Regions from separate parts of the Kocuria atrinae genome, predicted to be linked through region 4. Evidence: riboswitches for the same ligand, from Rfam matches in the RefSeq annotation. Region 4 holds a riboswitch; each other region holds the start of a gene.

Region 1 (7,879 bases), on a different contig from region 4:
CACGACTGGGCCGCCGGCGCACTGATTGCTGAGGAAGCCGGGGCGCAGGTGCAACGCCCCGACCTCCCCGCACCCACCGCACTTCGTGGACCTGACCAGGACGAACAGGAATATGCGGAGAACTATGAGCTGGTGCGGAGCACGACCATCATCGGAGCGTCCGCGCGCGCGTCATAGCGTTCTGCAGCACCGTTATCAATTCTCTATCATCCCGTTATATGTGCTTAACCCCACAGGAGGTTGACCCTCCGCTTGCGAATGCCATAGCGTGGCACACGTTGTGCGCCTGCACGGTGCACGGCCCGTGTCCCCCAAAGGGATGCGCCAGAACCTTGGGAATGGATTTGGCGTAATAAGAATTGTTACGCTATCGTTATCAACGACTTCCCCAAAGGATTCTCCTACGCGGGAGTCCTAAACGCTTGAGGCGGACATGATCTGCGCCCCAAGCCATGCTGGATGCTGCCGCAACACCGTACGTCGTCTACAGGGCAGCATTCCGTAGTTACTACCCCTGAACTCAACTTTTCATGGGTAGACGACGGCGCGAAGACACCCAGGGATGGGAACGAGCGTAGGTGGCCTTACGGAGCATGATGAAGACTTCGAACGTTATTCGCCGTGGTGCCGCTGCTTTCGTGATCGGCGGTGCAGCTGTTGGTGCAATGGCCATGCCGGCCAACGCAGCTCCCGTTTCGACCTGGGACGCCCTCGCACAGTGCGAGTCCGGCGGTAACTGGGGCATCAACACCGGTAACGGTTTCGGTGGCGGCCTGCAGTTCACCCCGTCCACTTGGGCCGCTTTCGGTGGCTCCGGTTCCGCTCACAACGCTTCCAAGGCTGAGCAGATCCGCGTTGCAGAGAACGTCCAGGCCGGTCAGGGCTGGGGCGCATGGCCCGCTTGCTCCGCCAAGCTGGGTCTTTCCGGCGGCGGCGGGGGCTACACCCCCGAGCAGCCCGTGGCTGCTGCCGCTGCTGTGGCTCCCCAGGCTAACGAGGTCAAGCAGGGGCAGGCTGCTCCGGCACCGGCCCCCGCTGCTGAGGCTCCCGCTGCTGCTCCGGCCGCGCCGGCTGCTCCCGCCGCCCCGCTTGAGGCACCGGCCGCTCCGGCTGCTGCCCCCGCCGCTGTGGAGTACTCCGCTCCGGCTGCTCCCGTGGCACCGGCTGCTTCCACCAGCGCTTCCTACACCGTTGAGGCTGGCGACACCCTGGGCACCATCGCTGCCAAGCTCGGTGTGAACGGCGGCTGGGAAGCTCTCCACGCTGCTAACGCTGATTCGGTGGCCAACGCCCACCTGATCTTCCCGGGCCAGGTCCTGAACATTCCTGCCTGAGTGATCTGAACATCTTGACGATGTTTGATCTTCGCTAGCGGCTCGCCGCTACGGGATCGTCGAAAGCCCCGCCCGCATTACGCGGACGGGGATTTCGCATATCCGCACATGAAAAGTGAAAATGAAAGAATGGTCACATGATGGCGGAGACGGTAATTATCGGTGGTGGCATAGCCGGCTTGTCGCTGGCTTCCGAGCTGGCGGTTCGCCGCGGCTCGGGTGACGGAATCATCCTTGTTGAGGCGGAGAACGCACTGGCTCATCACACGTCGTCGCGTTCGGCCCAGCAGCTCATCCCCAGTTATGGCCCGGAACCGGTTCTCGAGCTGACCAGGTTGACGATTCCCGATCTCGTGACGCCCACATACGCAGCTCCGGTACCACTGGCCTGGCCCAGCCCGTTCGTGGTGGCGGGTTCACCCGCCGACGTCGCCGCAATGACCGTTCCGGGTCTCCGCACCTTGTCGAGCGATGCACTTTTCGAGTACTGCCCGGAACTGTCAGACAACGCAGAGCGCTATCAGAGTGCGATCATCGACGAGTCCGCTGTGCGCACGGATGCCACAGCGCTAGTGGAATGGCACCGACGGCGAGCGGAGCATGCGGGCGTGCAGATCAGGACGGGCGCCAGGGTTACTGCCGCACAGCGGGCGAGCGGCGATGCGTGGGTAGTGACCGCGGGCGAAGAACAACTGACAGCCCGTACGGTGGTCAACGCCGCCGGAGCCTGGGCCGATCACGTGGCGGAATTCTTCGGTGCGGCGCCCCAGCAGTTGCAGCCGTTGCGGAGGACCGCGGCCCTGGTTTCGCTGAATGAGCCGCTGGGGCCAACCCATCCCATGGTGGATGACGCGGCCTCGGGTTGGTATTACCGTCCCGACGAGGACGGCGCCATGATTTCCTGGGGCGAGGCCGAACCGAGCCCGGCTTGCGATGCTCAACCGCATCCGGGCTCCATTGAAGAACTGATCGAGACCGTGGAACGAGAAACGTCCATGCGAGTCACGGGGGTCCGCAAGGCCTGGACCGGCCTGCGTACCGAGGCACCCTCCGGTATTCCAGTGTGTGGCTGGGATCCCCAGGCGAGTAATTTCCTGTGGCTCGCGGGCCAGGGAGGCTACGGCTTCCAGACGAGTAGCGCCCTGGCCCGTGCCGCCACGGATGTGCTGGTGGGCGGCCAGATCGGGGGCTGGCTGAGCGCTGAGACCGTGACTGCTCTTCAACCTCAGCCAGCCACTGAGTGACGCTGTGTTCGGCTAGCTCGCAACCCCCAACTGCTCAGCGAGCCAGGCGTATTCCCATGCCGTGTCCTTCCACTGGGAGTAGCGACCGGAGGCGCCGCCGTGTCCGCCGGCCATTTCACAGCGCAGGAGCACTGTCTCCGGGTGCTCGGCATGTTCGCGCAGCGCAGCAACCCATTTGGCGGGCTCCACGTAGAGGACGCGGGTGTCGTTAAGGCTCGTGACCGCGAGGACCGGCGGGTAATCGGTATCCCGCAGGTTCTCGTAGGGGGAGTAGGAGCGCATGTACTCGTAGACCTTCTGGTCCTCCAGGGGGTTGCCCCACTCTTCCCACTCGAGTGCGGTGAGTGGAAGCTCGGGCATCAACATGGAGGTCAAGGGGTCAACGAAGGGGACTGCGGCCAGCGCACCGCAATACAGCTCGGGGGCCAAGTTGAGAACAGAGCCCACGAGTAGGCCGCCCGCGGAACCGCCGAGAACGGCGATGCGAGCGGCGTCGACATCGGGACGCTCGGCGAGGTGGCGGGTGACCGCCACGTAATCCGTGAAGGTGTTCTTCTTGGTGAACTTCTTTCCGTCGTCATACCAGGAGCGTCCCAGCTCACCGCCGCCGCGTACGTGGGCCACGGCCCACACCACGCCACGGTCCAGCAAGGACAAACGGGAGATGGAGAACCCGGGGTCGGTGCTGACCTCGTAGGAGCCGTAGGCGTACTGCACCACGGGGGCCTGTACCGAGGAGTCGAGGTCCGCGCGGCGCACCAATGAGATGGGAATCCGCGTGCCATCCTCGGCCGCTGCCCAGTCTCGTTCGACCGTGTAATCCTCACGGTTGTAGCCGCCCAACACGGTGGTTTCTCGACGCATGATCGGAATGCCCACGCCGAACTGGTTCAGGCCTCCAGCGCTCTCCGCACCGGTGGGAATGTCGTAGACGCGCGGGGGAGTGACGAATGATGTGTAGGACACCCGCACCACCGGGTTGTCGTAACGGGCGGACACCACGGTTGCGGTGAAAAGTTCCTCGTCGAAGGCGGGTTCGGTACCGGCCATTGACGTCGCATCGGCAGTGCCTGCAACCAGGGATTCCAGAGCGGTACGCGGGATGAGCCGCACTCGCGGGGTTGTCTCGGACCGTAGGGACACCACCAGGTGGGTTTCCGTGGGTTCGCAGTACTCAATGCGAGTGTGCTCACTGGCGGGAATCACATCCGTGAGGTCGAGATCCACAATGCTCGAACCGGCCTGGGACAGGGGCATCAAACTCACGCGCGAATTGGGTGCCTGGTAATCATGCGTCAACAGGACGTAATCGGTGCCCGCCACGTCCAATGGTTCTGCCGAATACAGCACGCGGTCACTCTCGGGAATCAGAGTGAGCCACTCGTCCTGGGGAGTGTCCAGACGGCGGATGCGGTATTCGCCGTATTCGGAGCACGCGGAGGCCACCATGAGCCATTTCTTGTCTGCGGAGAGTTCCACGCCCAGCCACAGTCCGGGGTTGTCCTCCTGGTACAAGAGTTCATCTTGTTCGGAGGGCGTGCCGATCAGGTGACGGTACACGCGCCAGGGGCGCCAGGAATCATCCACCACCGTGTAAATGAGCTGGGATGCATCGGGGGTGAGGAAGGCACCGTAGGAAGTCTGTTCCACGCGGTCGGACAGGAGCTCCCCGGTGACCAGGTCTTTGATGTACACGGTGAAACGTTCATCACCGGCGGTGTCCTCTGACCATGCCAGATGGGTGCCGTCCTCGGACACGCTGAAGGCGCCCAGGGCGTAGAAATCGTGCTTCTCCGCGGCCGCGTTGGCGTCCAACAGGATTTCCTCGCCGGGCAGTTTGACCCCGGGTTCCACCGTGGGAGGTGTCCACGCCAGAGCGGGGTCCCCGATGTCGGAGGCGGGAATCCGGCAGAAGACCTGGTGCGCGCCGCCCTCCACGGTGCGGGCGAAGTACCACCACGCACCGTTGCGGGCCGGCACGGACATGTCGGTCTCTTGGGTGCGCCCCTTGATTTCCTGGTAGATGCTCTCGCGCAGAGGCTTCAAATGGGCCGTGACCGCTTCCGCATACTCGTTCTCGCGGTCCAGATGCGTGCGGACCTCATCCGAGTCCTTATCTCGCAGCCACTCGAAATGATCGTCGAACGTGTGGTCGTGAAAACTGCGCTGAACGGTGCGTCGAACGGCTACGGGATATGCGGGCTTCTCGGAACTCATGAACCCCAGTCTAAGGAGCACGGCACAATGGTGTCCGTGTTGACGGACCCCTTCCACCCCCAACCCCTCGAACAGCCCCCGGCACGGTCGGAGCTGTGGTTCCACATTGCGCTGGTCCTGGGTGTGTCACTGGGCTCTTCAGCGGTGTACGCCGTGCTCAACCTGGCCGAGACAATGTCCAGGGGATCGCTCTCGGACGCCGAGGCCACGTTGAACCGGGTGCTGAGCCCAGTGCCCGCCATTGATCTCCTCAGGCAGCTTGCGAGTATCGGTTTCGCCCTGGTCCCGGTGGCGCTCGCGCTTTACCTGATGGCGGGGTCCCTGCCACGGATCAAAAACGTTCTCCGCAGCGTCGGGGTGGACGGTCGCCACCCACTACGTGATGCGGTCTGGGGGATGTGCTTGTTCCTGGTTATGGGGCTGGGAACGCTGGGGCTCTACCAGGTGGGACGCGCGCTGGGCCTCACCGCGGCGATCAATACCTCGGCCCTCAACGAGCACTGGTGGACGGTGCCCGTCCTGATTTTGTCTGCCATACGCCACAGCCTGGTCGAGGAAATCATCGTGGTGGCGTTCCTCTGTGATCGGCTGCGCCGTATCGGGTGGTCCTGGGTCACCATTGCCCTGGTCACCTCGGTCTTCCGCGCCAGTTACCACCTGTATCAAGGCTTTGGCCCCGCGCTGGGCAACGTGGTCATGGGCCTGGTGTTCGTGTGGGTTTACCGCCGCTACGGGCGCCTCGCCCCGTTGCTCATCGCCCATGCGCTGTTGGACATCACCGGTTTCCTGCTACCGCAGCTTTTGGCGGGTTAAAGGGCGACGACGCCCCTGCCGCAACCTTTTCGAGCCAAAGGCAGCGGCGTCGTCAGCGAAAACCTAAATCGTGGCCAAGCCGTCCGGCGTGGTGAAAGAAACTGCCATGACGCCGGGGGTCCCGTTGGGGGATGACCAGGTGACGTCCAGGGAGGCCAGGACGTCTTCAACCGGACCGCCCAACCACTCGGTCACGCGCTCCGAGGAACCTGCGATCTCCATACCCGCCAGCTGAACGTCAGTGATGCGCGCCTGGGACGGGTGCATCTCGGGCTCGGATTCAAAACGAACCATGAACGGCAACTGGGGGTCCGCGATCAAACCCTTCACGCCGATCTGGCGCCACTCCAGCTGGCGGCCGTCCGGGAACAACCGGAAACCCGGTACGGAGGGGCGGCCCAACTTGTCCTCGTAGGGGGTAAGATCCTGAACCTCGACCACCCAGCCGAGCCAACCTCCACCGGCCTCGGAGCGGGCGCGGACGGCCTGACCGAACGGCGCCTTGTCCGCGGCGGGGTGCTCGAGAACCTCGACCACTTCCACGTACTGGTGACCCGTGAGGGGCAGGATCATGTTTCGCGTTCCGAAGCGCGGGTGGATTCCGCCCTTGACCGGTTCGATCCCTAGCTGATCGGCAATCCGTTCCGTGGTGGCTTCAAGACCATCGGATTGTGCTGCGAATGAGACATGATCCAGTTTCATGGTCACATCGTGACACCGCGCACAGTGGTCTCCAAATCGAGAGCTGAAACATGACCGTGTGACGCGGGTAACTCAGCTTGACGTTCTAGGCACCGGCTCCGGACAATGAAGTGCAGGTCACGAGAGTCAGCGAGAAGCCCCAGCTAGCTGACCGGCAACCCTCCCTCCGCGGTGGGGTGCCCTGGGTGAGGACCGGGCCGCACCGCAATTCTTCGGTGTTGGCAAGCGCGGGTCACAGGTGCCCGATCGCTGCACGGGCATCGTGCTGCGGATCGTTCACCGGGCCCCTGATGTTGAAAGGGAGTGCGGTATGAGCCCCGCAGCCACCCCGTCCAGCCCGCAGGGTTGGGCATTCGAAACCCGTCAGATCCACGCGGGCCAGGAGCCTGACCCCACCACCGGTTCACGGGCACTGCCGATCCACCAGACCACCTCCTACGTGTTCCCGGATGCGGAGACAGCGGCCAACCGTTTTGCCCTGGCGGAACTCGGCCCCATTTACACGCGTCTGACTAACCCGACTACGGAAGTGGTCGAAAATCGAGTCGCTTCTCTCGAGGGCGGCGTGGGCGCACTGATGCTCAGCTCGGGCCAAGCCGCCTCTACCTTTGCGATCCTGAACCTGGGCGGCGCCGGAACCCACGTGGTGGCCAGCCCGTCAATGTACGGCGGCACGTACAACCTGTTGCATCACACGCTGCCCAAGATGGGTGTGGAGACCACCTTCGTTTCTGATCCGGACGATCCCGAGGCCTGGCGCGCTGCAGTTCGGCCCAACACGGTGGCGTTCTTCGGGGAGACCATCCCCAATCCGCGCAATGACGTGCTGGACATCGAAGCCATTTCCGCAGTCGCCCACGAATCCGGTGTGCCGTTGATCGTGGACAACACGATTGCCACGCCGTACCTGATCCGACCGATCGAGTGGGGCGCTGACATCGTGGTGCACTCGGCCACCAAATTCATGGGCGGTCACGGAACGGCCATCGGTGGCATGATCGTGGATGCGGGCAACTTCGACTTCGGTCAGGATCCGCAGCGCTTCCCGGCCTTCAATGAGCCGGACGCGTCCTACAACGGTCTGGTCTATGCTCAGGCCCTCGGTCAGGACGGCATCTTCGGAGTGAATCTGTCCTACATTCTCAAGGCTCGCGTGCAGTTGCTGCGCGACCTGGGGTCGTCGATTTCCCCGTTCAACGCGTTCCTCATCGAGCAGGGCATCGAGACACTCTCCCTGCGCATGGATCGCCACGTGGCCAACGCCCAGAAGGTCGCGGAGTGGCTCGAGGCGCGCGACGACGTTCGTGCGGTCTCCTATGCGGGCCTCGCCTCCTCGCCGTGGCACGAACGCGGCAAGAAATACGCTCCCAAGGGTGCGGGTTCCGTGCTCGGTTTCGTACTTGACGGTGGACGCGAGGCGGGCACCGCATTCGTGGATGCCCTGACCTTGCACTCCAACGTGGCCAACATCGGCGATGCGCGCTCCCTGGTGATCCACCCGGCCTCGACCACTCACTCGCAGTTGACCGACCAGGAACAGCGGGCAACCGGTATCGAGCCCGGCTTCGT
Region 2 (7,879 bases), on a different contig from region 4:
AATAGTCGCCTGACTAGGGCAAACGCATTCATTGGGTGATTTAGCGGGGGATTAGCCCGCCTGTAGTGGACGGACTTCTACCTTCTGACCGCAGGCAGCAGAAGCTCGAGTTGCGAGGTCGAGTGCGACGGATTCATCGAGGGCTTCGACAATCCAGAAGCCGCCGATGGACGCAGCAGATACGGAGAACGGTCCTGCATAAACAAAAGGAGTCGCGGCGGTGGCGTCCACGGCGTAACTCGACTCGGGCGGCATCAACCCGCAGGCGTAGACGAATTGTCCCGCTGCCTGAAGTCCGGAGTTGAACTCGGCGACGGCCGCGAAGGCGGCCTGTAGAGCGGCGTCGTCCTGATAGGCAGTGCCGGCATCTTGAACCCCAGGTTCGTGGAAAACGGAAATCATGTACTGGGCCACGGGTGAACCTTTCGCGGGTGCGATGCTCGCGTACTGAGTGCCACAACGAGTGCTGTCACCAGAGATTCAACCACCGTGAGTGACGCACGTATATAGAGGTGGTGGAGGCCGAATCCGCACGGCGCCCTGATTGTCCGATAATGTACATTATGTAAAGTTCTCTTTGAGGAGGGCTCCCCTCAACTGGACCCCGGTCGCATTGCGTACCGATAGCTTGCGATGACCGGGTGAACTCGCGAACGCAGGGTGATGCTCTCCAAAATCGGTGTACCAGTGCACAGGTTTCCTCTGTGTGGCCCGCTGCGGTGGTTCTTTTCCTCCACTGGTACACGAAATTCCGAGAGGTACTGTCCCCCGCATCCTGTGCGCTCATGCACGGCTGGCCTTTCGCCCTACCCAACATCCCTCAGCACGCTTAGAGTAAGGTCACGGCCGATTTAGCGACCCAGGCACCGTGCCCCTCCGGCGACTCGGCCCTGCGGTGCAGAGTAGAGACTGCCCAGGAGGCACCCGGTGAACAAGGCATTTCAGCAGGTCACAACTCGGATCGAGGAAGCCCATTCATTGGACTCCGTGATCGATTTCCTGAAGACGAACGTTGGACCGATCACGGAACAACCGCTCGTCAAGAAGGCACTGAGCGGGGATTTCCTGGGTCATCCGTTGCATCCGATGCTCACCGACATTCCTATCGGCGCGTGGAGCATGTCAGGGCTTCTCGATGTTCTGGGTGGCGAAGAACTGGAGGACGCTTCGACCATCCTGGTGGGTGCCGGGGTGCTCAGCGCGCTTCCCACGGCAGCGACCGGTCTACATGACTGGCAGAGCACCAAGGGCGCCGCGTCTCGCGTCGGATTCATCCACGCGGCGGCCATGGACGTGACCGTGCTGACCTACTCGGGATCCCTCATTGCTCGACTGACCGGACACCACACCGTTGGCAAAGTGCTCGGGTTGGCCGGCTTGGGCGTGATGACGGTGGGCGGGTTCCTGGGAGGGCACCTCACGTACTCCCAGGGGGTCAACGTTGAGGAAGAGACTCCGAACCTGCGGGCCGTGAAATAACCGCATTTCGAACAACATTCGAGGCAATCCATCGCCTCCACTCATTCACTCCATGACCGGTCATATTTCGGGCAATTTGGCGCGCGCGACACTCCCGCGTTAGTTTTGAGCGACCATCCCGAGCGGCCGAGAGACCTGGATCTGTGACGCCGCAGCAACCGGCTTTATGCAAGGTGCTACCGCCAGGACCGATGGAGTGATTACACCATGTCTCTTGATGCCAGCACGTCCGTTCGCGCGGAAGAAGCGGATGAAGCCGCCTCTGATTCGATCACGGAGCCGCGGAACCACCGCACGCAAAACAACACCTCACAAGCGCTGTCCGTGCGCTTCGACAACGTCTGCCGGGCTTTCCCGGGTAAGAACAGCAACGAGCCCCATGTTGTGTTGAAAGACATCACCCTGGACGTCGTTCCCGGTGAAGTTCTGGCCATCCTCGGCCCCAGTGGCTCCGGCAAGTCCACGCTGCTGCGCGCCGCGTCGGGCCTGGACGCGCCCACCCGGGGCACCGTGTTGATCGACGGAACGCCCGTGAACGGAATCGACGACCGGTGCGCCGTCGCCTTCCAAGAACCGCGTCTACTCCCCTGGCAGAACATCCACAAGAACGTGGAGCTCGGCTTGCCGCAGGGCACCCCCAAAGCTGAGGCCCAGGAGCGCGTTCGGAGACTCCTCGAGTTGGTGGAGCTCGATGACTACGCACATCTGCGCCCGCGCGAGGTTTCCGGCGGCATGGCCCAGCGCACTTCTTTGGCTCGGGCGCTAGCCCGCCGCCCAGGTGTACTGCTGCTGGATGAGCCTTTCGGCGCCCTTGATGCCTTGACCCGCTTGAAGATGCAGGACCTTCTGCTGCAGGTCCACGAAGCCCACCCCACCACGGTGTTGCTCGTGACCCACGACGTGGACGAAGCTCTTCAACTGGCCGACCGCATCGTCGTGCTGGGCCGCAAGCCGCGCGAGACCGCGGCGTCGGTCGCGCACGTCTTCACCGTGCCCGGCGACCGCCCGCGTAACCGCAGCGACGAACAACTCGGCCGAATGCGTCTGACACTGCTCTCCGGCCTGGGCGTAGACACCCACCGTCACTAACGCCCCACCACGTCCATTCCGGGCTACCACTCACCCATTTTCGGGCCATGAGTCTCTCACACGGCCCATTCGCACTACCCACGATCCCCTGGAGGTCCCAGCATGAATCCGTCCAAAAACTCCCCGTCACGGCGTTCCGTCCTACGAGCCGGTGCTCTGGGTCTGGGGGCCGTGACACTCTCAGGTTTCCTGAGCGCGTGCGCCGGTGAAGGCTCTGGCGGCGAAAACGTCCCGAGCCAGGGCGGCGGCGACGGTGAGGCATTCACCCTCAACATCGACTTTGCGACGTACAACCCGTTGAGCCTGGTCATCAAGGAGAAGGGCTGGCTCGAGGAGACGTTGAAGGACCAGAACGTCACCGTGAACTGGATCCAGTCGGCCGGTTCCAACAAGGCCAACGAGAACCTGCGTGCGGAAGCGATCCACGTGGGCTCGACCGCCGGTTCCGCGGCCCTGCTGGCGCGCGCCAATAACTCCCCGATCAAGGTGGTCTCGCTCTACAGCCGCCCGGAGTGGGCCGCGCTGGTGGTTCCCGCGGATTCAGATATCACCGAGGTAGCAGACCTCAAGGGCAAGTCCGTGGCCGCAACCAAGGGCACCGACCCGTACTTCTTCCTACTTCAGGCCTTGCAGGACGCGGGCGTGGACCCCAGCGAAGTCACCGTCCAGAACTTGCAGCACGCAGATGGCCGCTCCGCTATGGAGAACGGTTCCGTGGATGCGTGGAGCGGTTTGGATCCGATCATGGCCGGCGCCGAAGAGAAGGGCGCCAAGCTCTTCTTCCGCAACCTCGAGTTCAACACCTACGGCTTCCTCAATGCCACGGAATCGTTCCTTCAAGAGCAGCCGGAGATCGCCCAGACCGTGGTCGATGCCTACGAATACGCGCGCGAATGGGCCCAGGAGAACGTGGATGAAACCGTGAAGATTCTCGCCGAGGTCGCCGGCCTGGACGAGTCGGTGGCCCGCAAGGTCATCGCGGAGCGTTCCAACCTTGACGTCGATCCCGTGCCGGGTGATGCCCAGCTCGAGGTTCTGCGCCGCGTGGGTCCGTACCTGGTTGAATCAGGCGATGTCTCCGACCAGTCCCAGGTGGACGACGCCCTGGACACCATCATCGACGCCTCCTTCATCGAGAAGGCCGATCCCTCGACCATCAAGGCTGACGCATGAGCACCTCAGTAGACACTCCCGCACCCAAGAATTCGGCCGATACAGATTCCACGAACGACGACGCCGCTCTCCAGCCTCGCGTCGCCGGTCCCCTGCGTCGCGGCGTCGGGGCTAAACGCGCCGCACTCGGGGCCGTTGTCCCTCTGGTACTGCTGCTGCTGTGGTGGTTGTCCACCAGCGTGTTGGGAATCTTCTCCCCCGTTCAGCTCCCGTCGCCGGGTTCGGTGGTCGAGGCCGGAATCGATCTCGCCCAACGCGGTGAGCTCTGGACCCACGTGGGTATCTCCGTGCAGCGCGTGCTGTTGGGCTTCGCGATCGGTGCCGTTCTGGGTCTGACTTTCGGCTCGCTCGTGGGCTTGTCCAAGTGGGCCGATGCGCTGCTCACTCCCACCATCGGTGCATTCCGCGCGGTCCCCAGCCTGGCCTGGGTTCCGCTGTTGATCCTCTGGATGAAGATCGGTGAGGACTCCAAGGTCACCCTGATCGCCATCGGAGCGTTCTTCCCCATCTTCACCACCGTGTACATGGCGCTGCGTCACGTGGACAAGAACCTGGTGGAGGCCGGCCGTGCTTTCGGTCTCTCCGGGTTGAAGTTGCTGACGACCATTCAGCTGCCCGCGGTGGTCCCGTCCGTGTTCTCGGGTCTCCGATTGGCGCTCGCGCAGGCATGGCTGTTCCTGGTTGCCGCGGAGCTCATCGCCAGCTCCATGGGCTTGGGCTTCCTGCTGACCGATTCGCAGAACAACGGTCGAACGGACCGGCTGCTTCTGGCCATCATCCTGCTGGCCGTGATCGGCAAGATTACGGACGCCATCCTCGGGGTGGTCGAACGCAAAGCCGTGAACCGCTGGGCCTAGTCTTCCCCGCAAGTTAAACGACGACGCCGGGTGGTCACCTTTGAAAGGTGACCACCCGGCGTCGTTATGTCTACGCGTGGAAATGGAAGCTTAGCGGCCGAGCACGCTCATGGCTTCGTTGGCGCGGGACGCCTGAACCTGAACCAGGTAGGTGTCGGCGGCCATGGTCTTGAGGGACTTGAAGTCGCGCTTACCGCCGGTGGCCAGGTGAGCGACGAAACCGAAGATCGCACCCCAGATGGCGCCGATGACCACGGACCACAGGATGATCGACAGCAGGCCGAAACCGGGTGCGAACAGGCCGAAGAGGATGCCGATGAACAGGCCGAACCATGCGCCGGAGCCCAAGCCGGCCAGGGCTGCACGCCCCTTGGTCATGCGGCCGGTGACGAACTCCTCGGAACGCAGGCCTTCGCCGACGATCTTGACGGTGGAGACGTCGAATTCTTTGTCGGAGAGCTGGTCGACGAGTGCCTGTGCCTCGACGTAGTCGGGGAAGCGGGCAATCGTCTCGTACTTCACGTCGGTGCTGATTTGCGGGGCCTGAACGGGCTCAGACATGCTTCCTCCTGAAATTGTTGGATTGCTCAAATCGCTATAGTTTGACTGTACCAATTACTTTCCGCAGCAACAAGCAGGGTGATCATATGAGGGCTGAGAGAAACGACACAGTCACGGTCATGGCTCAGATGATGTCCGCGCTGGGCAGACTCACCTCGCGCTCGAGAATGAGGCGCGAACTGGCCGGGCAGAACGTGAAGCTCTCCCCCACGGACATGTGGCTCGTGGACCGGGTGAGTGAATTCGGTCCAGCTCGCATGTCGGAGCTGGCCACCTGGCAGTCCGTGGACCGATCGACCATGACCACTCAAGTGAGCCGGCTCGAGAAACTGGGCCTGGTCCAGCGAGCGCCGGCCCCGGAGGATCGGCGGGCCATCGTCGTGTCCGTGACGGAGGCTGGGCGGACGTTGCATGAAGAAAGCCGCGCAGCTGCGTGCACGGCTTTCGACAGTATGTTGGCCGACTGGACGGATCAGGAACGCCAGCAGTTGACCGAGTCACTCTCTCGCTTGGTGGACAGTCTGGAGAAGCACTTGTCCACCAAGTCGGAGGATCACAGCACGGAGCGGTAGACCTCCAGTGTCCGCTCGGCAATGGTTTCCCACGCGAAATGGTCCTGGGCACGCTGGCGCCCGGCGATGCCCATTTGGCGGGCGCGTTCCGGGTCGCTGACAACGTCGATCAAAGCGGCGGCAAAGTCGTCCACGAACTTCTGGGGATCCAGCGGGGTGCCGGTGCCGTCGGTGACTTGTTCGATGGGAACCAATCGACCGGTCTCACCGTCCACGACGACCTCGGGGATGCCGCCGGTCGCGGAGGCCACCACGGCGGAACCGCAGGCCATGGCCTCGAGATTCACAATGCCCAGGGGCTCGTACACGGACGGGCACGCGAACGCGGTGGCGTGGGACAGAATCTGGATGATCTCGCGGCGGGGCAGCATCTTCTCGATCAGCACCACGCCGGTGCGCTTGGCCTTGAGCTCGTCAATGAGACCGTTGACCTCGGCGGCGAGCGCGGGAGTGTCAGCGGCGCCGGCGCACAGGACCACCTGGACCTCGGGCGGCAGCTGCAGGGCGGCGCGCAGCAGGTAAGGCACACCCTTTTGTCGGGTCACACGGCCGACGAACACCACGGAGGGGCGTTCCGGGTCGATCCCGTATTCAGACAGGACGTCGGTGTTGGGGTCGTGATCCCACTGGGACACGTCAATGCCGTTGTGTACGGTGCGCACGCGTGCCGGGTCCACGTTGGGGTAGGAGCGCAGGATGTCTTCGCGCATGCCGTCGGAGACGGCGATGATGGCCGCGGCAGCTTCGTACGCGGTCTTCTCCGCGAAGGAGGACACGCGGTAACCGCCGCCGAGCTGCTCAGCCTTCCACGGGCGCAGTGGCTCCAAGGAGTGGGCTGAGAGCACGTGGGGAATGTCGTACATGAGGGAAGACAAGTGCCCGCCCATGTTGGCGTACCAAGTGTGCGAGTGAACGACGTCCGCTCCCTCGATGTCACCCACCATGGCCAGGTCCACGCCCAGTGTCTGGATCGCGGCGTTTGCGGAGGACAGCTCCCCCGGCACCGGGTAGGCCTTGACGTTGGCTCCGTGGAAGTCGGCATCGCGCGGGTCGCCGAAGCACCGCACGTTCAGGTCCACCAGTGGCGCGAGGACTCGGGAGAGCTCGGCCACGTGCACCCCCGCTCCCCCGTAGATGTTGGGCGGGAACTCTTTGCTCAAAATGTCTACTCGCACACTGCGAGCCTAGACCACATGCACCGGCCCGCCCCAGGGTTACGGCGAGCGCCACGGAAAGGCGACCTGGAGCGGCGCGGCACTCAAGCCGTACTCGTAAGGAAACTTACGCAATGTTTCGTGCGACACGATGGCGGAGGCAAGGAATTGGGACACAATAGCGGTGAAGGCCAGTCGTTGGGGATTGCGTGTTTCTGTCCTCCGGCTATGACTCGAACGGGAAGTGAGAGCTACATATGTCACGCAAGAAGAAGGTTTTGGCCATTGTGCTGGCCGGCGGTGAGGGCAAGCGTTTGATGCCGCTCACGGAGGACCGGGCCAAGCCCGCGGTTCCCTTCGGTGGCGGTTACCGTTTGATCGACTTCGCACTGTCCAACCTGGTCAACTCCGGGTACCTGCAGATTGTGGTGCTCACGCAGTACAAGTCGCATTCCCTGGACCGTCACCTTTCCGAGACGTGGCGCTTGTCCACGCAACTGGGCAACTATGTGGCATCGGTGCCCGCCCAGCAGCGCCGCGGTAAGGACTGGTTCCTGGGTTCGGCCAACGCGATCTACCAGTCCATGAACCTCATTGATGACGCCGATCCGGACATCGTGGTCGTGGTGGGCGCGGACCATGTGTATCGCATGGACTTCTCGGACATGGTGGACTTCCACATCAACTCCGGCGCCAAGGCCACGGTGGCCGGTGTGCGTCAGAACATGGACATGGTGACCTCGTTCGGTGTGATCGAGACCGATCCCAACGATGTCACCAAGATCAGCCGGTTCGTGGAGAAGCCCCAGTCCACTGCTCCCCTGCCCGATGATCCCAATTCGTTCCTGGCGTCCATGGGCAACTACGTGTTCGACCGTGACGCGCTGGTGGAAGCCCTGCGCTTCGACGAGCAGCAGGATGGCACCAAGCACGATATGGGCGGTGACATCATGCCGTACTTCTCCGATCGCGGAGAGGCAGCGGTCTACGACTT
Region 3 (7,879 bases), on a different contig from region 4:
CCGAGGTACTCGTCCTCGGGCCGCTTGACCTCGGTCGTAGCGGTTTGTGACATTGGGAAGCCTTCCTAAGAATGAATGAGCTGGTGGGTCCCCGCCTCGGCCTCAAGAGGCGGGGACACATCGGCGGTAGAGCAGATGGCTCAGCAGAAGCCGGTGATGCCCATCCAGGCGTGCTCGTCCTCGGCAGCGCCCTTGCGCTGCACGGTGGCCTCGATCAGGCCGAAGGGACGGTCAGCCGCGTAGTGGGTCTCGTTGTTGTTGCCCAGATCGCAGAAGCTCAAGTCGTAGACGAAGTGGTGTTTGTTCGGGCAGGAGAACTTGATCTCGTCGATCTCTGGGTGAGCCTCGATCACGGCCTTGCCCATGAGGTACAGGGTCTCCTGCAGCGCACGGGAGTAGTGGTCGGTGAACTTGGTGAGGATGATGTTCTTGACGCTGTCGTACACGGCATCGAAGTCGACATCGGTGGTGTTGTAACGCCAGCGGGTTGCCACGTCCGTGGACATGATGCGGTCCGTGGTTTCCTTCAGGGTCGTGTACTGGTCCTTGGGGTAACCCTCGAACCCGGATTCGGTGGACTTCAAGATCGTGAGGTCCTTGAAGCCGGAGATCACGGTCTTCTTGTCGCCATCGGTGACCAGCACCGAGGTGCGGACTTCCTGCTTGTTCTGGACGAAGCAGTGATCGTTGTCGTTGATGCGGTCCCAGCGGTACTCATCGGCTGCCCAACGGCCACCGGAGATCCAGTCGAACTCGCTCGTGAAGTGGTCCGAGAGCTTGAGGATCAGGTTCTCAGGGGACTTGACGTCGTACTTCTGAGCGAACGCGAACACCGTGTTCTTCTGGGTGTCGGTGGGGACACAGTGGGCGTTGTCGCCCTTGGTGTGTACCTCGGTCAGGTCACCGCGCAGTTGGGAGGTGACCACCAGGTCGCGAATGATGTGGCGGTCGTTGTCACGGTTGATGCGAACCACGTGGTTCTGCGCCTTGCCGTACTGGTTCTTTCCGAGAACTACTTCGGTCATTTTCATCTACTCCTGTGTAGAAAATTGATGTGCTGTCTGAGTGGATCGGCAATCGTCGACTGGGTCGGCTCCTGGGTCAACTGCCGCGGTATGTGGAATACGCAAACGGGCTCAGCAGCAAGGGCACGTGGTAGTGGCCCTGCTCCTGTTGCACCGAGAAATCCACCGAGACGAACGGGTAGAACGTCTCAAGCTCGCGCCCGGCGAAGTACTGCTCGGTTGCGAAAATGATCCGGTAATGGCCGGACTCCAGGGTCTCTGGGCCGAGTTCGGTGACTCGGCCGTCCTCGTTGGTGGTTGCGGTGCCAAGTTCTTGGCCTTCACCGGTGAGGAGCGTGACGTCGATTCCTTGGGCTGGGCAGCCGTGCACGGAATCAAGGACGTGTGCGGAAATGAAGCTCATGACAGGATCCCTTCGATGCGGAGGAGGGCAATCTGACGAAGTTGATCGGCAACTTCGGTGCGCTCGTCCTCCGGGGTGTTCTGCAGACGGCGCTGCAGCTCTGACAAAATTTCGGGTAGTGAGCGGCCGGCGGCGCGGATCAGGAAGACCTGGCCGAAGCGCTCTTCGTACTCGGCGTTGCCGCGAGCGAGTTCGGCCTTGATGACCTCCGTGGACTCACCCAGGCCGGCTTGTTCGTTGCGTGAGAGGTCGGCTTCTTTGGATTTCCCAGCGGCGCGCTCACCGATCTTGGGGTGGTGCGACAAAGCCTGGTCGACCTCTGCATCCGTGAAAGGGTTGGCAGCATCGCGTGCGGCGGCCAGCGCATCCTCGGTATTTTCGTAGGGGCGACCGTCCACGATCTCTTCGATCCAGCGCTGGATGTCCAGAGCGGGGCGAACGGTTTCCACCGCCGTCTGTCGATCCGTTTCGTTGAACTCGCTGAGCGTCATTGCTTCCCTTACTTTTTCGCTATGTGAAATCTAAATTCCATATAAAGATAGTGAACTGGATCACAGGGCGGAAGTCAAGGGGCCGAGCCGGAGTTTTCAGAACTGAAACCAAGTGTCATGCCGCTGTAACGCGTGACGTGGTGTGACGCACAGTGGGAGGCGCACTTTGGCGGCTGAAACGGTGCCTACGATGAGGTCATGAAACCGTTTGTACTGCTGGCCACCCGGCCCGAAGACGATGTGGCACTGGAGGAATACGACGCCGTCCGGCGTTTCGGCGGCCTGCAGGAGTCGGAGCTCGAACACGTGCGCCTGGAGAAAGGCCCGGTCCCGCAGCTGGACCTGGAGCGGTACAGCGGAATCATCGTGGGCGGTTCGCCCTTCAATTCATCCGACCCCGCGGAGGAGAAATCGGCCACGCAACACCGGGCCGAGAAGTGGATCAGTGCTCTCCTGGATGAGGTGGTGGCCAGGGACTTCCCGTTCCTCGGGGCTTGCTATGGCGTAGGTACGTTGGGAATCCATCAGGGTGCAGTGGTGGACCGGACCCGCAGCGAAGAGGTGGGTCCGATCACCGTCACGGTGACCGAAGAGGGCGCCAAAGATCCACTGCTGTCCCAGTTGCCGGGGGAGTTCACCGCCTACGTAGGGCACAAGGAAGGCACTCGTTCGCTGCCCGCCAGCGCAGTGTTGCTGGCCAGCGGAACCGTGTGCGAGGTGCAGATGTACCGCGTCAAGCAGAACCTCTACGCCACGCAGTTCCACCCGGAACTGGACCCGAACGGCCTGATCAACCGGGTCATCGCCTACAAGGACCTGGGTTACTTCCGGCCGGAAGACACTCAGACCGTGATCGATCGCGTCAAGGACGGGCCTGAGGTGGATCAACCCAAGAAAATTCTGGCGGCCTTCGTGGAGCGTTACGCGGTGCGGGCAACAACGGCCCACCAATCGGCTTCCGTCTAAGGAACTTCGTGCCGCGCGTGGGGCCCGTCTGCCTCGCTGCGCCGCGTGGGTTGCAGGATTGCCGGGTTGTTCGGTTGCCCGGTTGGCACACGGTACACACACTCCACAATCACCTCGCAGAACACCGGCGACCGATAGCGTGGAACCATGAGCCAGCACCCCGCTCCCTGGAGCCAACCGCCCGCACCTCACTCGATCCCGGCCACGCGGCCCGGTGAGGGGAGAGGCGATGGTCGGGCAGCGGCGTCGTCGACCATGAACGGCGGTCGCGTACCCCCGCCGGTTCCTGCTCCCGGCCCGTCCCAGGTGCCGCCGGAGCGGCTGCGCACGCTGGCGTATCACCGCCTGGGATTCGCGGATCCCAAACACGAGTGGTGGAAGCCCTTGGTTGAGGGCGCCATCTTTTTCTTCCTGTACATCGTCCTTACGGTGCTGTTCACCATCCCGCTTGTCCTGTTCGTGGACAACCCCATGGACATGGACAATCTGGAGACCATGAACCAGCTGGACCCGCTGGTCTTCTTACTCCTGTTCGGCTCAGTTGCACTCATGGCTCCGGCGGCTTATCTGGCCAGATGGATTATGGGCCCGCGGCCATTGGGCCTACTCCACTCGGTGACGGGGCGGTTGCGCTGGAAATGGATGCTTCAGTGCGGGCTCGCGGCACTGGCCATCTTTGTGGTGATCAACGGCCTGTCCATCCTGTTCGATATCGTGGCCGGCGGTGAAGCGATCGAGTTCACCCTGGCGCCCCAGTGGGGCTGGCTGCTGCTCATGGTGATCCTGCTGGTGCCCATCCAGTGCTTCGCGGAGGAACTCGTCTTCCGCGGCTACCTGATGCAGACGGTGGGTCGTTGGTTGAAGCACCCGGCCTGGGCCATTCTTCTGCCCGTCCCGCTGTTCGTGGCCGGGCATCTCTACGATGTGTGGGGACAGGCCTCCATCGCCGTCATGGCGATCACCATGGGCGTCATCACCTGGCGCACCGGCGGTTTGGAGGCGGCCGTGGCGCTCCACGTGGTCAACAACTGCACGGTCACGCTCATGGCCATGGTCGGCTTGGCGGACCTGAACGATACGAGTGGTGGGCCCATCGAGGTGCTGTTCACCCTGGCCATCAACGGGATTTTCCTGTTGGTGGTGTTCCGGATGGCTCGGAAGACTCGAATCGCGACCTCCCGCACCATCATCCTGCCGCCTCCGCCGCGCCTGCCCGCACTCGCGCAACGGCAGCGTGTGGTCGGCCAGAACGGCACCGCGCTCGCCGCGTTCGTGGTGGACCCGCGGACTCAGAACTACCTCTCCCTGCCCGAGCAGTACGGCCCGTACACCGTGCGGGACGGCCAGGGGCGTCCGGTGGGTCTGCTGGACGTGCGGAAGACATCGGGCCCGCAGTCACCGAACGGACCATCCGGGAACGGGCCTTGGCAGAACGGCCCGTCGCAGGGTGGCGACCCGCGGGACCGCCAGTTCACGGGGGCGCAGCCATCGAGCCAACACACGAGCTACGGCTCGCCGCAAGGCCAGAACCTGGGACCGCAGGGCGACGGTTCAGCTACCAACCAGGACCGCACTCCTTAGACTGTGCTGCATGGCCCATCACAGCGTTTCTGACTTGGACTCCCACCGCGCCCCGTTCGGCTATGCCCGTGCCCTGGGTGATTACGTCATGGCCTCGCCCAGTTCCTACCACGCGGTCGCGGCCGCCGCAGAGCTGCTGCGCGGCGCGGGATTCACGGAACTGCACGGGTCCGAGGCGTGGAGCGACGTCGTCGGGAGGCACTTCACGATTCGCGACGGCGCTCTGATCGCCTGGGTGGCCCCTCGCGACTATCGCGCGGGCGCCGGGTCTCGCATTTTGGGCGCGCACACGGATTCGCCCGGGTTCAAGCTCAAGCCCAAGCCGACCACGGTCTCCAACGGTTGGTATCAGGCGGGAGTGGAGGTCTACGGCGGGGTACTGCTGAATTCTTGGCTGGACAGGGATCTGCGGCTCGCCGGGCGCATTGTGGTGCGTGGTGAGAACGGCGAACTCACGCAACACTTATGCGCGACTGAGGCCATCGCAAGGATTCCGCAGTTGGCCATCCACCTGGACCGCGGGGCCAACGACGGGCTCAAGCTGGACAAGCAGCAGCACGTGCAGCCCATTTGGGGAACGGGCTCGGCGCAGGACGCTGACGTGCTGGGACTGCTCGCGGACATGGCCGAGGCATCGGTGTCCCCGGAGGACATCGTGGGCTTCGACATCGTGCTCGCGGATACCCAGAAACCTGAATTGATCGGGCAGCGGCGGCAACTGCTCGCGAGCGGTCGACTGGACAACCTGTCCTCCGTCTATGCGGGGCTTCATGCGTTCGTCGAGCACGCGGAGGAGCTCGAATCCGCGTCGCAGGTTTCGATGCTGGCCGCGTTCGACCACGAGGAAGTCGGTTCAGCCACGCGTTCCGGCGCGGCGGGCCCGTTCCTGGAGGACGTGCTCGTGCGTATCAGCGCGGCGCAGGGCGAATCACAGGACGATTACCGGCGTTCTCTGGCTGAATCGGTGTGCCTGTCTGCGGACGCCGGTCACCTGGTCCACCCCAACTACCGCGGTCATCACGATCCCGTGAACACTCCCGAACCGGGATCCGGACCGCTCCTGAAGATCAACGCCAACCAGCGCTACACCACGGACGCCATGGGCGCCGGGCTGTGGGCGGATGCGTGTGATCGCGCCGGCGTGAGCTATCAGGAATTCGTCTCCAACAACAACGTGCCGTGCGGTTCCACTATCGGGCCCATCACAGCCACCCGCTTGGGCATGCGCACCCTGGACGTGGGCGTGGGCTTGTTGTCGATGCATTCGGCCCGCGAACTCGCCCACGTGGACGACCTTCACGCGCTGTCCCGAGTGACCGGAGCGTTCTGGCGGTCATAAACCGTCACGCGCGTTGACAGTCCCCCGGGGCCCGTGATGCTCTGAACCCGTAACGCCATCAAGAGCGGCCGAGAGACGTGGCTCGTCAACGCCGCAGCAACCACCCGGATACCGGGACGGTGCTTCCGCCACGACCGATGGACAGCTTTTCAGCTTCTGCGGTTCGCACGGTCATGCCCGCGCACGCGCTGTGTTCCTCTCGGTCGGGTGCGTGCACCGCGACTGAACGCGAGGGACTACCGAGAACATGAGCACTGACACCGGGATCAAGGAACAATTCGACACCGCGGCCCTTCACGGGGATCCGCAGCGATCGCTGAGCACCCGCGAATTATTTGACGTGTTCCAACCGGTGTTCGACCGGATTGCGGCCGGTGCTGTGGAACGCGAACAGCAGCGGATTCTGCCGTTCGAACAGTTCAAGTGGCTCAAGGAACGGCACTTCGGTGCGCTGACCGTTCCGCGCTCGCGGGGTGGTTACGGAGCTTCGCTGGAGCAGGTGGCGGAGCTGCTGATTGCCCTGGCCGCGGCGGACTCCAATGTGGCGCATGTTTACCGCTCGCACCTGGGATTCATCGCGAGCCTCAGCTCGGAGGAGTCCGACGTCTGGTTCCCGCGGATTGCCGCCGGCGAGACCGTGGGCAATGCCGCGACCGAGCGCTCCGGGGCCGCGCTGGGCACCGCGGCCACTACCCTGACCCAGATCCAGACCGCAGACGGTGACTGGGAGCTCAACGGCACCAAGTACTACTCCACCGGTTCCATCTTCTCCGATTGGATCCAGGTCACCGCGCAGATTCCCGGTCAGGAGGCGCGCTCGCATGCGCTGGTGAAGAGCTCGTGGGATGGCATCGAACTGGTCGACGACTGGGATGGGTTCGGCCAGCAACTCACCGGCACAGGCACCACGCACTTCCGCGGGGTTAAGGTTCCGGCGGCCAACGTGCGCAACCGCGATGGCCGAGCCACCCAGGAGACCGCTGTCTTCCAGCTCGTCCTCCTTGCCGTTGAAGCGGGCATCGCCAAGGCCGCCATCGACGAGGGCGTCCACTTGGTGCGTTCACGCACTCGCGGTTTCAACACCGGTACCGGCTCAGTTGCGCGCGAGGATCCGCAGGTCCTGCAGCGCGTGGGTGAACTGAGTGCGAAGGCAGCCGCCGCGCGGGCGATCGTTCTGCAAGCGGCCCGGGAGCTCGACGCCGCCATTGGCGTTCTCGGCGGCGATCCCCTTCTCAACAACCCCCAGGAGTTGACCAACGCGTGCGAACTGCCCGTGGCACATGCCCAGGTGGTCGTTCCGGACCTCGTACGCGACGTGACGGACGGGATCTTCGACCTGCTCGGCGCCTCCGCCGTGGGCAAGTCCAAGTCCCTGGACCGCTTCTGGCGCAACGCCCGCACCGTGGCCACGCACAACCCGACCATCTACAAAGCACGCATCGTGGGCGACTACCGCGTCAACTGCACCCCGATGTTCGGCCTCAACGCGATTGGCGAGGTCAAGCAGGCCGGTGAGAAGCCCCAGTAGACCTGTGGGACACACCAGGTGCGCGGCAGGGACCTGAGCGCGCTTGAGATGCGCGGCTACGCGGCCGAAGCGGCGTCGTCTGCGGTAAGGGTGCTGCAACGACGAGCACCGGGCGTCGTTAGAACCTCCGTGCGCACGCCATGCGTCATTAGAACCCTTGGCGAGGCTCAGAAAGGCTCTAACGGCACACGAGGTGCCCGGCGGGGTCGGGACGGCGCCTGAGATGCGCAGCAAGCCCCGCGACAGTCCCAACGCCCCCACAACCGAAGCACCCCACAACCAACGCGCCTCACAACCAATGACGCAGCCCCGGCACCTTCGCGCGGAAGGGGCCGGGGCTGCGTCGTAGTGGCCGGGCAGCTTACGGGAGCTGCGGCATGGCGATGTCTGCCATGCGAGCGAGCACGCGCACCACCTGGCAGGAGTAGCCGAACTCGTTGTCGTACCAGACGTAGAGCACGAGCGAGTTGTTGTTGACGATGGTGGCCAGACCGTCCACCACGCCGGCGCGGCGGGAGCCGACCAGGTCGGTGGAGACGACGTCCG
Region 4 (7,879 bases):
CTGCCCGAGTGGGTCACCACGACCGCCAAGCTGAACTACCGATTGGGCGCGCTACCCATGGTGGGTGGCAATGACTTTGACATCCTCACGGACAACCACGAATCCATGGAGCGAATGGCTCACGACGTGGACCGTGCCACGGATTACGTGCACTTCGAGTTCTACATCGTGGCCACGGACCCGGTGTCCACGGTGCTCCTGGACTCCCTCGTGCGAGCCCATGAACGTGGGGTGCGGGTGCGCATCCTCATCGACCACGTGGGATCGCTCGGTTACCCCGGTTACGCGGAATTGGCCCGTCGCTTCAACGCCTCTGGTATTCCCTGGCGGCGCATGCTGCCGATCCGCCCGTGGCGAGGCGAGTGGCAGCGCCCGGACCTGCGCAACCACCGCAAGATCCTGGTGGTGGACGGCTCGATCGCCTACACCGGTTCGCAGAACATCATTCACCGCTCGTACAACAAGAAGAAGAACCTTCGCCGCGGCCTGGAGTGGAAGGATCTGATGATCCGCTGTTCCGGGGCCGTGGTCTCCGAGCTCAACGCGGTGTTCGTCTCGGACTGGTACTCGGAAACCGACGACCTGCTCCTGGATGAGGCCACCGAGGTTCTCACTGATGTGGAGGGCCCGGTGTATGCGCAGGTGGTACCGTCCGGGCCGGGGTTCGAGACTGAGAACAACCTGCGGCTGTTCAACCACCTCATCTACAACGCCAACCGGCGCGTGGTGATCTCCAGCCCGTACTTCGTACCGGATGAGTCCCTGCTGCACGCGCTCACCACTGAGGCGCAGTCCGGGGTGGAGGTGGAGATCTTCGTGGGTGAGTCCTCGGATCATTTCCTGGCCCACCATGCCCAGAACTCCTACTATGCCGAGTTGGCGGAGGCCGGGGTCAAGATCTACCGCTACAGCTCCCCCACCGTGCTGCACGCCAAGTTCGTGCTCGTGGACGACCTGATCAGTGTGATCGGTTCCTCCAACATGGACGAGCGGTCCTTCGCTCTGGACCTGGAAGTCTCCGTCATGATCGTGGATCAGCATTTCCATGTACGAATGGAAAATGTGGTCGATGAGTTCAAGGCATCCTCAACCGTGCTGAACCTCGAGGCGTGGAACAAGCGCCCCCTGCTGCAGAAGTATGTAGAGAACGTCTGTCGCCTCACTTCGGCTTTGCTTTAACGGCCACGACGCCGCTGTCGCGACCTTTCGTTCGAAAAGGTCGCGACAGCGGCGTCGTGGGCAGAGGGGCTGTTAGCCCACCAACTCGCGAGCGGCGGTGTCCGCGACGGACGGCTTGTCGGCGTACGCACCGCGATACTGCGCGGCCGGGTGGGTGTCCATGACCTGGGACTGACCGGCGCCGTAGAGGGACTCCCGCAGGGTGGAACCCTCGTAGTCGGTGCGGTAGCGGCCACGCTTCTGCAGCTCCGGGACCACGAACTCCACGAAGTCCTCGAAGGAACCGGGGCTCACGTGGTAGGCCAGGTTGATGCCGTCCAGGCCACCCTCGTCGACCCACGTCTCGAGCTGATCCGCCACGGATTCCGGCGATCCCACGATCACGTCACCCATACCGCCCAGGGCACAGTGCTTGGCGATCTCCTCGCGGGTCCACTTCTTGTCCTTGGACTGCAGGGTGAACGGGGTCAGGAAGGACTGGATGGAATCGGTCTTGATGTAGTTCAGGGCCTCGTCCTCGTCGAACTGGCTCAGATCCACGCCGGACCAGCCGCCGATGATCGCCTGGGACGCCTCAAGGTCCACGTAGGAGAGGTACTCCCGGTACTTCTCCTGAGCCTTCTCCTCGGTCTCGTCCACGACCACGGAGAGCATCGCGTAGATCTTGACGTCGTCGCGGTGGCGACCCTGCTCCTCGGCCTGCTCGCGGATCTTGTCCGTGACATAGCGGGTGAGGTCTGGGCGCAGACCTCCCACAAACACGGCCTCCGCGTGGCGTCCGGCGAACGCCTGGCCACGCGAGGATGCGCCCGCTTGGAAGATCAGCGGGGTCCGCTGCGGGGAGGGCTCGGTGAGAGCGGCGCCCGGAACGCTGAAGTACTTGCCCGAGTGCTGGATCGGGTGGACCTTCTGGGGATCCGCGTAGCGGCCGGCCTCGCGGTCCTTGACCACGGCGCCGTCCTCCCAGGAGCCTTCCCACAGCTTGTAGCAGACGTCGAGGAACTCTTCGGCAATCTCGTAGCGGGTATCGTGCTCGATCTGACGAGGCAGACCCTGATTCTCCGCGGCGGAGGGCAAGTAGGAAGTCACCACGTTGAAGCCCACGCGGCCCTTGGTCAGGTGGTCGAGCGTCGCGTACTTGCGAGCCAGGGTGTAGGGCTGCTCGTAGGTCACGGCGCTGGTTACGCCAAAGCCCAGGTGCTCGGTCACGGCCGCCATGGCGGAGATCTGCATGAACGGGTCGTTTACCGGAACCTGCGCACCGTCCGCCACCGAGGGCGCGGCGGAGTTCTTGTAGATGTCGTAGATACCCACCACGTCCGCCAGGAACAGGGCGTCGAACTTGCCCTTCTCCAGGGTCTTGGCCAGGTTGGTCCAGTATTCAATGGTGTTGTACTCGGTGGCCTTGGACCGCGGGTGACGCCACAGGCCGAAGCTCTGGTGGTCCACGCAGGTCATGTCGAAGGCGTTCACGGAAATCCGCTTCTTGCTCATGTGTGCCCCTTGAGGTCGAACTCGACCCGCGCCCCGTGCACCACCTGCGGCGGCCTACTCTGCGGGTCCAGCGCGCTTGTGTGGCGCCGTACTTGCCGCATGCGGTGTGCCATGCGGCCCGATCCTCACCTGGGGCACCCCGCTACGGGAGAGGGTTGCCGTCCGACAAGCCAGGGCTGTGCGTCGGAACTCATGATCGTTCTGGGCACCACTGTACAGTTTCCCCACCGGTTCCGGCGGCCCGTGAAACATGATGACCGAGCTGATTCACAGTGAGACGATGGTCGTATGAGTGATCGCCACGTCAACGATCCGGACCTGATTCGCGAGCTACTCACCACCCCGGGGCGGTGGGCCGTTGTTGGGCTGTCCACCAACCGCACGCGACCGGCCTTTGCGGTGTCCCGGCGGATTCGTGATGAATTCGGTCAGGAGATCATCCCTGTCAATCTGGCCGGTGAGGACGTGCACGGCGAGACCGGCTACCGCTCGCTCGCGGACATCCCGGGGCACGTTGACGTGGTCGACTGCTTCGTGAACTCCCAGCGCGTGGGTGAAGTGGTGGATCAAGCGATCAACATTGGGGCCGGGGCCGTGTGGATGCAGCTTGGTGTGTCCGACCAGGCTGCCGCCGAACGGGCGAAGGCCGCCGGGTTGAAGGTGGTCATGAACACCTGCCCGCTGATCGAGGCCCCGCGGGTTCTGTAGGCGCGCCGGTTCTGTCAACGCGGGCAAGGACGGTCTCCCCCACAGGCCTTTGACATTCTGGGCAGAGGTTCGCGCGCGGAGCACGGTGTTTAGTGCGATCCCTTGCCAAAAATGTGCACTACCACTTCTGACGTGCGAACCTCTGCCACAAATGTTCATGCTCCGCGCGCTGACTCAATTTGCGACCGCCCCCTCCCGAGACGTTGAATGGAACGGTTCCCATCCGGAGCGGCCGAGAGACCTGGCTCGTTGACGTCGCAGCAACCGGTACCCGTGCGGTGCAAGGTGCTAATGCCAGGAGACGATGGAGTTGATCGAGATTACTTCCTTCTCAGACCCTTACTCGCCCACGCCCAATCCCGCGCTGATCTCGGATGAGGCGCGCGAGGAGTTCTGGGCCAAGCAGGCGACCCGTCTGGACTGGGCCGAGCCGTGGCACACGACCCACCGCTTCGACAAGCCGCAGAAGATCGGCACGGACGAGGCCGGCAACGACATCCTCTCGGTACCGGAGATCGCCTGGTTCGAGGGCGGCAAGCTCAACGTTTCCTACAACTGCGTGGACCGCCATGTGGACGCCGGCCGCGGCAATCACGTGGCCCTCTACTTCGAGGGTGAACCCGGTGACCGCCTGGTCTACACCTACGCGGACCTGCAGCGCGAGGTCTCCAAGGCCGCCAACGCCCTGCTGAAACTCGGTGTGGAAGAGGGCGACCGCGTGGTCATCTACCTCCCGGTGATTCCCGAAACCGTCATCATCACGCTCGCGTGCGCGCGTATCGGCGCCATCCACTCCCTCGTGTTCGGGGGCTTCTCCGCCGAGGCTCTCAAGTTCCGTGTGGAAGACACCGGCGCCAAGGTCCTGGTGACCACGGACGGGCAGAACCGGCGCGGCGCCGTCGTTCCCGTGAAAACCAACGCGGACCAGGCGTGCAGCGGCGAGAACAACATCGAGCACGTGATCGTGGTGCGCCGCACCTCGCGACCCGGCCGCATGGACCTGCCGCGCGGCACCCGCGGGCTGCGTTCCAAGCAAGAGGACACTGTGCCCTGGACGCGTGGCCGTGACGTGTGGTGGCACGAGCTGACCGCGGATGTCTCGGACGTGCATGTGCCCGAGGCCTTCGACGCGGAGACGCCCCTGTTCATCATCTACACCTCCGGCACCACGGGGAAGCCCAAGGGCCTGGTGCACACGATGGGCGGATATCTGGTGCAGACCGCGTATACGCACGCCCTCATGTTCGACCTGCTCCCGGACGTGCCCGATGCCAACGGCGTGCTTCGGCCGGACGAGCTCTCCGCGGTGAACGACCCGGCCAAGGTGGATTCGACCGTTCACTGGTGCACCGCGGACCTCGCGTGGGTCACCGCGCACACCTACGAGATCTACGGCCCACTGGCCAACGGCGTGACCGAAGTGATCTACGAGGGCACCCCCAACACCCCGGATTACGGGCGCCATTTCGAGGTCATCGAACGCTACGGCGTGACCAATTACTACACCGCTCCCACGCTGATCCGCTCGCTCATGGGGGCCTTCCCCAAAGGTCTGCCGCAGGTCTACAACCTCTCGTCCATCCGCTTGCTCGGGTCGGTGGGCGAATCCATCAATCCCGAGGCGTGGCGTTGGTTGCGAGCGCAGGTCGGCCGCGACGAGGTCCCGTTTGTGGACACCTGGTGGCAGTCCGAGACAGGCTCGTGCGTGGCCTCCCCGCGCCCGCACGATCCGCAGTTCGCACCGCCCGGCACGTTCGACGACGCCGCTCCGCACACCTCCCTGAAGCCGGGCTGCGCCACGCGCGCCGTCCCTGGTATCTCGGTGCGCGTGCTCGACGAATCCGGTGAGGAAGTTCCGGCGGGGTTGCAGGGCTTCGCCGTGGTCGACAAGATCGGCCCGTCCATGGCCCGCACGGTGTGGGGCGATCCGCAGCGCTACCTGTCCTCGTACTGGTCGGCCTACGGCGAGCGCGGCTGGTTCCTCGCCGGTGACGGCGCACGCACCGATGACGAGGGCGACCTGTACATCTTGGGCCGCGTGGATGACGTGATCAACGTGTCCGGGCACCGGTTGTCGACCATCGAGATCGAGTCCGCACTGGTGACTCACCCGCACGTGGTCGAGGCTGGTGCGACCCCCATCAAGGATCCCGTCACCGGACACGCCGTTCTGGCCTACGTGGTACTCACTGCGGAGGCACAGTCACTGTCCGCGGATGAGGTTCGAGAAGAACTCCGCGCCCACGTGGCGCAGGAGATCGGCCCGATCGCCAAACCCCGCGAGGTCATCGCCGTGCCGGATCTCCCCAAGACTCGTTCGGGGAAGATCACCCGTCGCCTCTTGACCCAGCTCTACGAGGGGCAGACCTTGGGCGACCGCTCCTCGTTGCAGAATGAGGAAGCACTTGACGCGATCGCCGACGTCCTGGCGACGCGCGAATAGACGTGGGCTGAGCAAGGAAAAGCGCTGAGCGGCGTCGTCGGGCCGGCTGGGTTGAGCCGGCCCGACGATTTCAGCGGAGCTTGACCATCCGCCGGATGAACACGATCAGGACGATCCCCATGGCCGCGAGCGGCAGCCACATCAGGTCCGCACTGAGGATCCCGAGCCAGCCTCCCACCATGATGGCCAGGACCGCCGCCATACCGGCAACCACCCACACCAACATCTGTACGGCGTTCTTGTACTGACGCTGCACGTTGTCCCGGGTGAGGGTCACGGGGAAGTTGAAGACCCGTGGGTATCGCGTCAGCACTCCACAACCGATCGTCAGCAGACTCAGCAGCACGAGGATAATGGCGGCCTCTTGGAAAGACCCCTCGCGGGTCACGTCACCAGTGAAGTCGTAATGGAGGGCGAAATCTCCCTGGGCACCCGAATACCGCAGGAAGAAGTACACCGGCAGGGCCACGGCCGAGATCATGCTGACCAAAAGAAGCACCCTGTGGAACGGATCCAGCGCAAAGTTCGGTTGAGGCCGCTCCCTGAAGGTCGTGATGGGTTGATCGCCATCGAGGTCCTGGGCTCGGTTGCGAGTTCTTTCCCGCGGGGCGTCACGTGAGTCAGTCATCCAGCGCTCCTAGTCATCGCCTGGTTGCTCCTTATCTTTAAGGCTACGAAGAAAAGGCAGGCACCGACTCCCCCGAGCGTTGGAATTTCACCCCGCGCGCATGAGGATCGAGTTGTTCGTTACTTCCCAGGGCACTCGAACTGATACTTCTGCCCAGAACTCTTAGGATGATCCAGTGATGAATCCCGCCGCTCAGCCCTCGACGGACACTGCCGACTCCACTCCCAAGCCCAGCGCGTGGGAAGTGATGTTCAAGGACGCCACCAATGCCGAGCTCAAACTCGCGATGGCCGCGTCCGGAACCATCCTGAGTCTGTTCACCGCGGGGCACATGGCCGGGAACATGCAGGTGTATCTGGGCCGGAAGCACTACAACGAGTACGCGGAGTTCCTCCGCACCGTGGGTGCTCCGGTTTTGCCGCGCAATTCGGTCCTGTGGGTCGTCCGAGTGGGACTGCTCGCGAGCGCCACGAGCCACATCATGGCCGGCACCGAACTCACGCTGCGGGCCATGCGCGCCGAGCGGCACACGGTGCAGAGCACGATTCAGGACTTCAAGCTTCAGCTCACGGGCAAGCAGCGGAGGCGCCCTCGCGGCCGACGTCGCTCGGTCCCCCAGATCATCGCCCGCTCCATGCGCTCCACGGGCGTGGTGCTCGGCCTGTTCACGGCCTACCACGTAGCGGATCTGACGGTGGGTGCGCGCCCGGCGGCGTCGTCGAAGCATCGGCACGGGGACGCCTACGGGAACCTGGTGGCAAGCCTGTCCCGCCCGAGCGTCGCATTCTTCTACACCGCCTCGATGGCGGCCTTGGCCGGCCACATGATTCACGGCGTGCGCACGGCCGCCATGGACGCCGGCTTCACGACCACCGAACAGCGCGCCCAGCTGACCGAGGCCGTAGCCAAGCTGGTGGGCACCGCTGTGGCTCTCGGAAACGTCACCATCCCCGCGGCCGTGCAGGCCAAGGTGGTGCGCTGATGCTGCTGACCGTGCACGTGTGGCGGCAGGCCACCGCGGAGGACCAGGGCAATTTCGTGGCCGTGAGCCCGGTCGAGGCTCGCGAGGACATGAGCATTCTGGACCTGCTCGATGCCGTCAACGAAACCCTCACCCGCCAGGGCGATGACCCCGTCAGCTTTGACGACGGCTGCCGCGAAGGTATCTGCGGCAAGTGCGGCGTGACCGTGGACGGCGTGCCCCACGGCCCGGACAAGAACCAGGCCTCGTGCACGCAGTCACTGCGGGCCTACCGCGACGGGGACGAGATCTTCATCGAACCCATGCGCGCGGGCTCGTTCCCGGTCAAGAAGGACCTGTCCGTGGACAAGAAGGCTCTGCGCCGAGTGGCCAAGGAAGCCAAATTCCCGGTCGCGCTCAAGGCCCTGAGTAACGCCGGTTGCATCAGCTGCGGGGCGTGCGTGGC

What was found. A riboswitch is a leader RNA that binds a small molecule or an ion and turns the genes downstream of it on or off. The one in region 4 is predicted to bind S-adenosylmethionine.
Region 1: linked by a shared signal. The riboswitch ahead of ABD283_RS09895 (bifunctional o-acetylhomoserine/o-acetylserine sulfhydrylase) and the one ahead of ABD283_RS04650 (AMP-binding protein) in region 4 are both predicted to bind S-adenosylmethionine.
Region 2: linked by a shared signal. The riboswitch ahead of ABD283_RS07560 (ABC transporter ATP-binding protein) and the one ahead of ABD283_RS04650 (AMP-binding protein) in region 4 are both predicted to bind S-adenosylmethionine.
Region 3: linked by a shared signal. The riboswitch ahead of ABD283_RS03875 (acyl-CoA dehydrogenase family protein) and the one ahead of ABD283_RS04650 (AMP-binding protein) in region 4 are both predicted to bind S-adenosylmethionine.

Annotation. Positions count from the first base shown of each region.
Region 1 covers NZ_BAAAQA010000018.1:125,663-133,541, reverse strand. Annotated here, with positions in the region: gene ABD283_RS09925 (inositol monophosphatase family protein) at 1-177, shown strand, start outside; gene ABD283_RS09920 (transglycosylase family protein) at 597-1,334, shown strand; gene ABD283_RS09915 (NAD(P)/FAD-dependent oxidoreductase) at 1,472-2,578, shown strand; gene ABD283_RS09910 (S9 family peptidase) at 2,591-4,795, opposite strand; gene ABD283_RS09905 (CPBP family intramembrane glutamic endopeptidase) at 4,823-5,608, shown strand; gene ABD283_RS09900 (VOC family protein) at 5,672-6,310, opposite strand; SAM riboswitch class IV at 6,426-6,544, shown strand; gene ABD283_RS09895 (bifunctional o-acetylhomoserine/o-acetylserine sulfhydrylase) at 6,621-7,879, shown strand, end outside.
Region 2 covers NZ_BAAAQA010000015.1:220,141-228,019, forward strand. Annotated here, with positions in the region: gene ABD283_RS07550 (YciI family protein) at 52-414, opposite strand; gene ABD283_RS07555 (DUF2231 domain-containing protein) at 928-1,479, shown strand; SAM riboswitch class I at 1,590-1,677, shown strand; gene ABD283_RS07560 (ABC transporter ATP-binding protein) at 1,687-2,568, shown strand; gene ABD283_RS07565 (aliphatic sulfonate ABC transporter substrate-binding protein) at 2,671-3,741, shown strand; gene ABD283_RS07570 (ABC transporter permease) at 3,738-4,598, shown strand; gene ABD283_RS07575 (YflT domain-containing protein) at 4,689-5,159, opposite strand; gene ABD283_RS07580 (MarR family winged helix-turn-helix transcriptional regulator) at 5,279-5,731, shown strand; gene glgA (glycogen synthase) at 5,713-6,906, opposite strand; gene glgC (glucose-1-phosphate adenylyltransferase) at 7,143-7,879, shown strand, end outside.
Region 3 covers NZ_BAAAQA010000004.1:191,360-199,238, forward strand. Annotated here, with positions in the region: gene ABD283_RS03840 (nucleobase:cation symporter-2 family protein) at 1-53, opposite strand, end outside; gene pucL (factor-independent urate hydroxylase) at 141-1,025, opposite strand; gene uraH (hydroxyisourate hydrolase) at 1,102-1,428, opposite strand; gene uraD (2-oxo-4-hydroxy-4-carboxy-5-ureidoimidazoline decarboxylase) at 1,425-1,919, opposite strand; gene ABD283_RS03860 (glutamine amidotransferase) at 2,118-2,885, shown strand; gene ABD283_RS03865 (CPBP family intramembrane glutamic endopeptidase) at 3,033-4,466, shown strand; gene ABD283_RS03870 (M18 family aminopeptidase) at 4,477-5,805, shown strand; SAM riboswitch class I at 5,858-5,949, shown strand; gene ABD283_RS03875 (acyl-CoA dehydrogenase family protein) at 6,053-7,333, shown strand; gene ABD283_RS03880 (glyceraldehyde-3-phosphate dehydrogenase) at 7,695-7,879, opposite strand, start outside.
Region 4 covers NZ_BAAAQA010000008.1:11,804-19,682, forward strand. Annotated here, with positions in the region: gene cls (cardiolipin synthase) at 1-1,179, shown strand, start outside; gene ABD283_RS04640 (LLM class flavin-dependent oxidoreductase) at 1,252-2,673, opposite strand; SAM riboswitch class IV at 2,757-2,871, opposite strand; gene ABD283_RS04645 (CoA-binding protein) at 2,962-3,381, shown strand; SAM riboswitch class I at 3,598-3,692, shown strand; gene ABD283_RS04650 (AMP-binding protein) at 3,686-5,824, shown strand; gene ABD283_RS04655 (hypothetical protein) at 5,895-6,452, opposite strand; gene ABD283_RS04660 (succinate dehydrogenase cytochrome b subunit) at 6,631-7,434, shown strand; gene ABD283_RS04665 (2Fe-2S iron-sulfur cluster-binding protein) at 7,434-7,879, shown strand, end outside.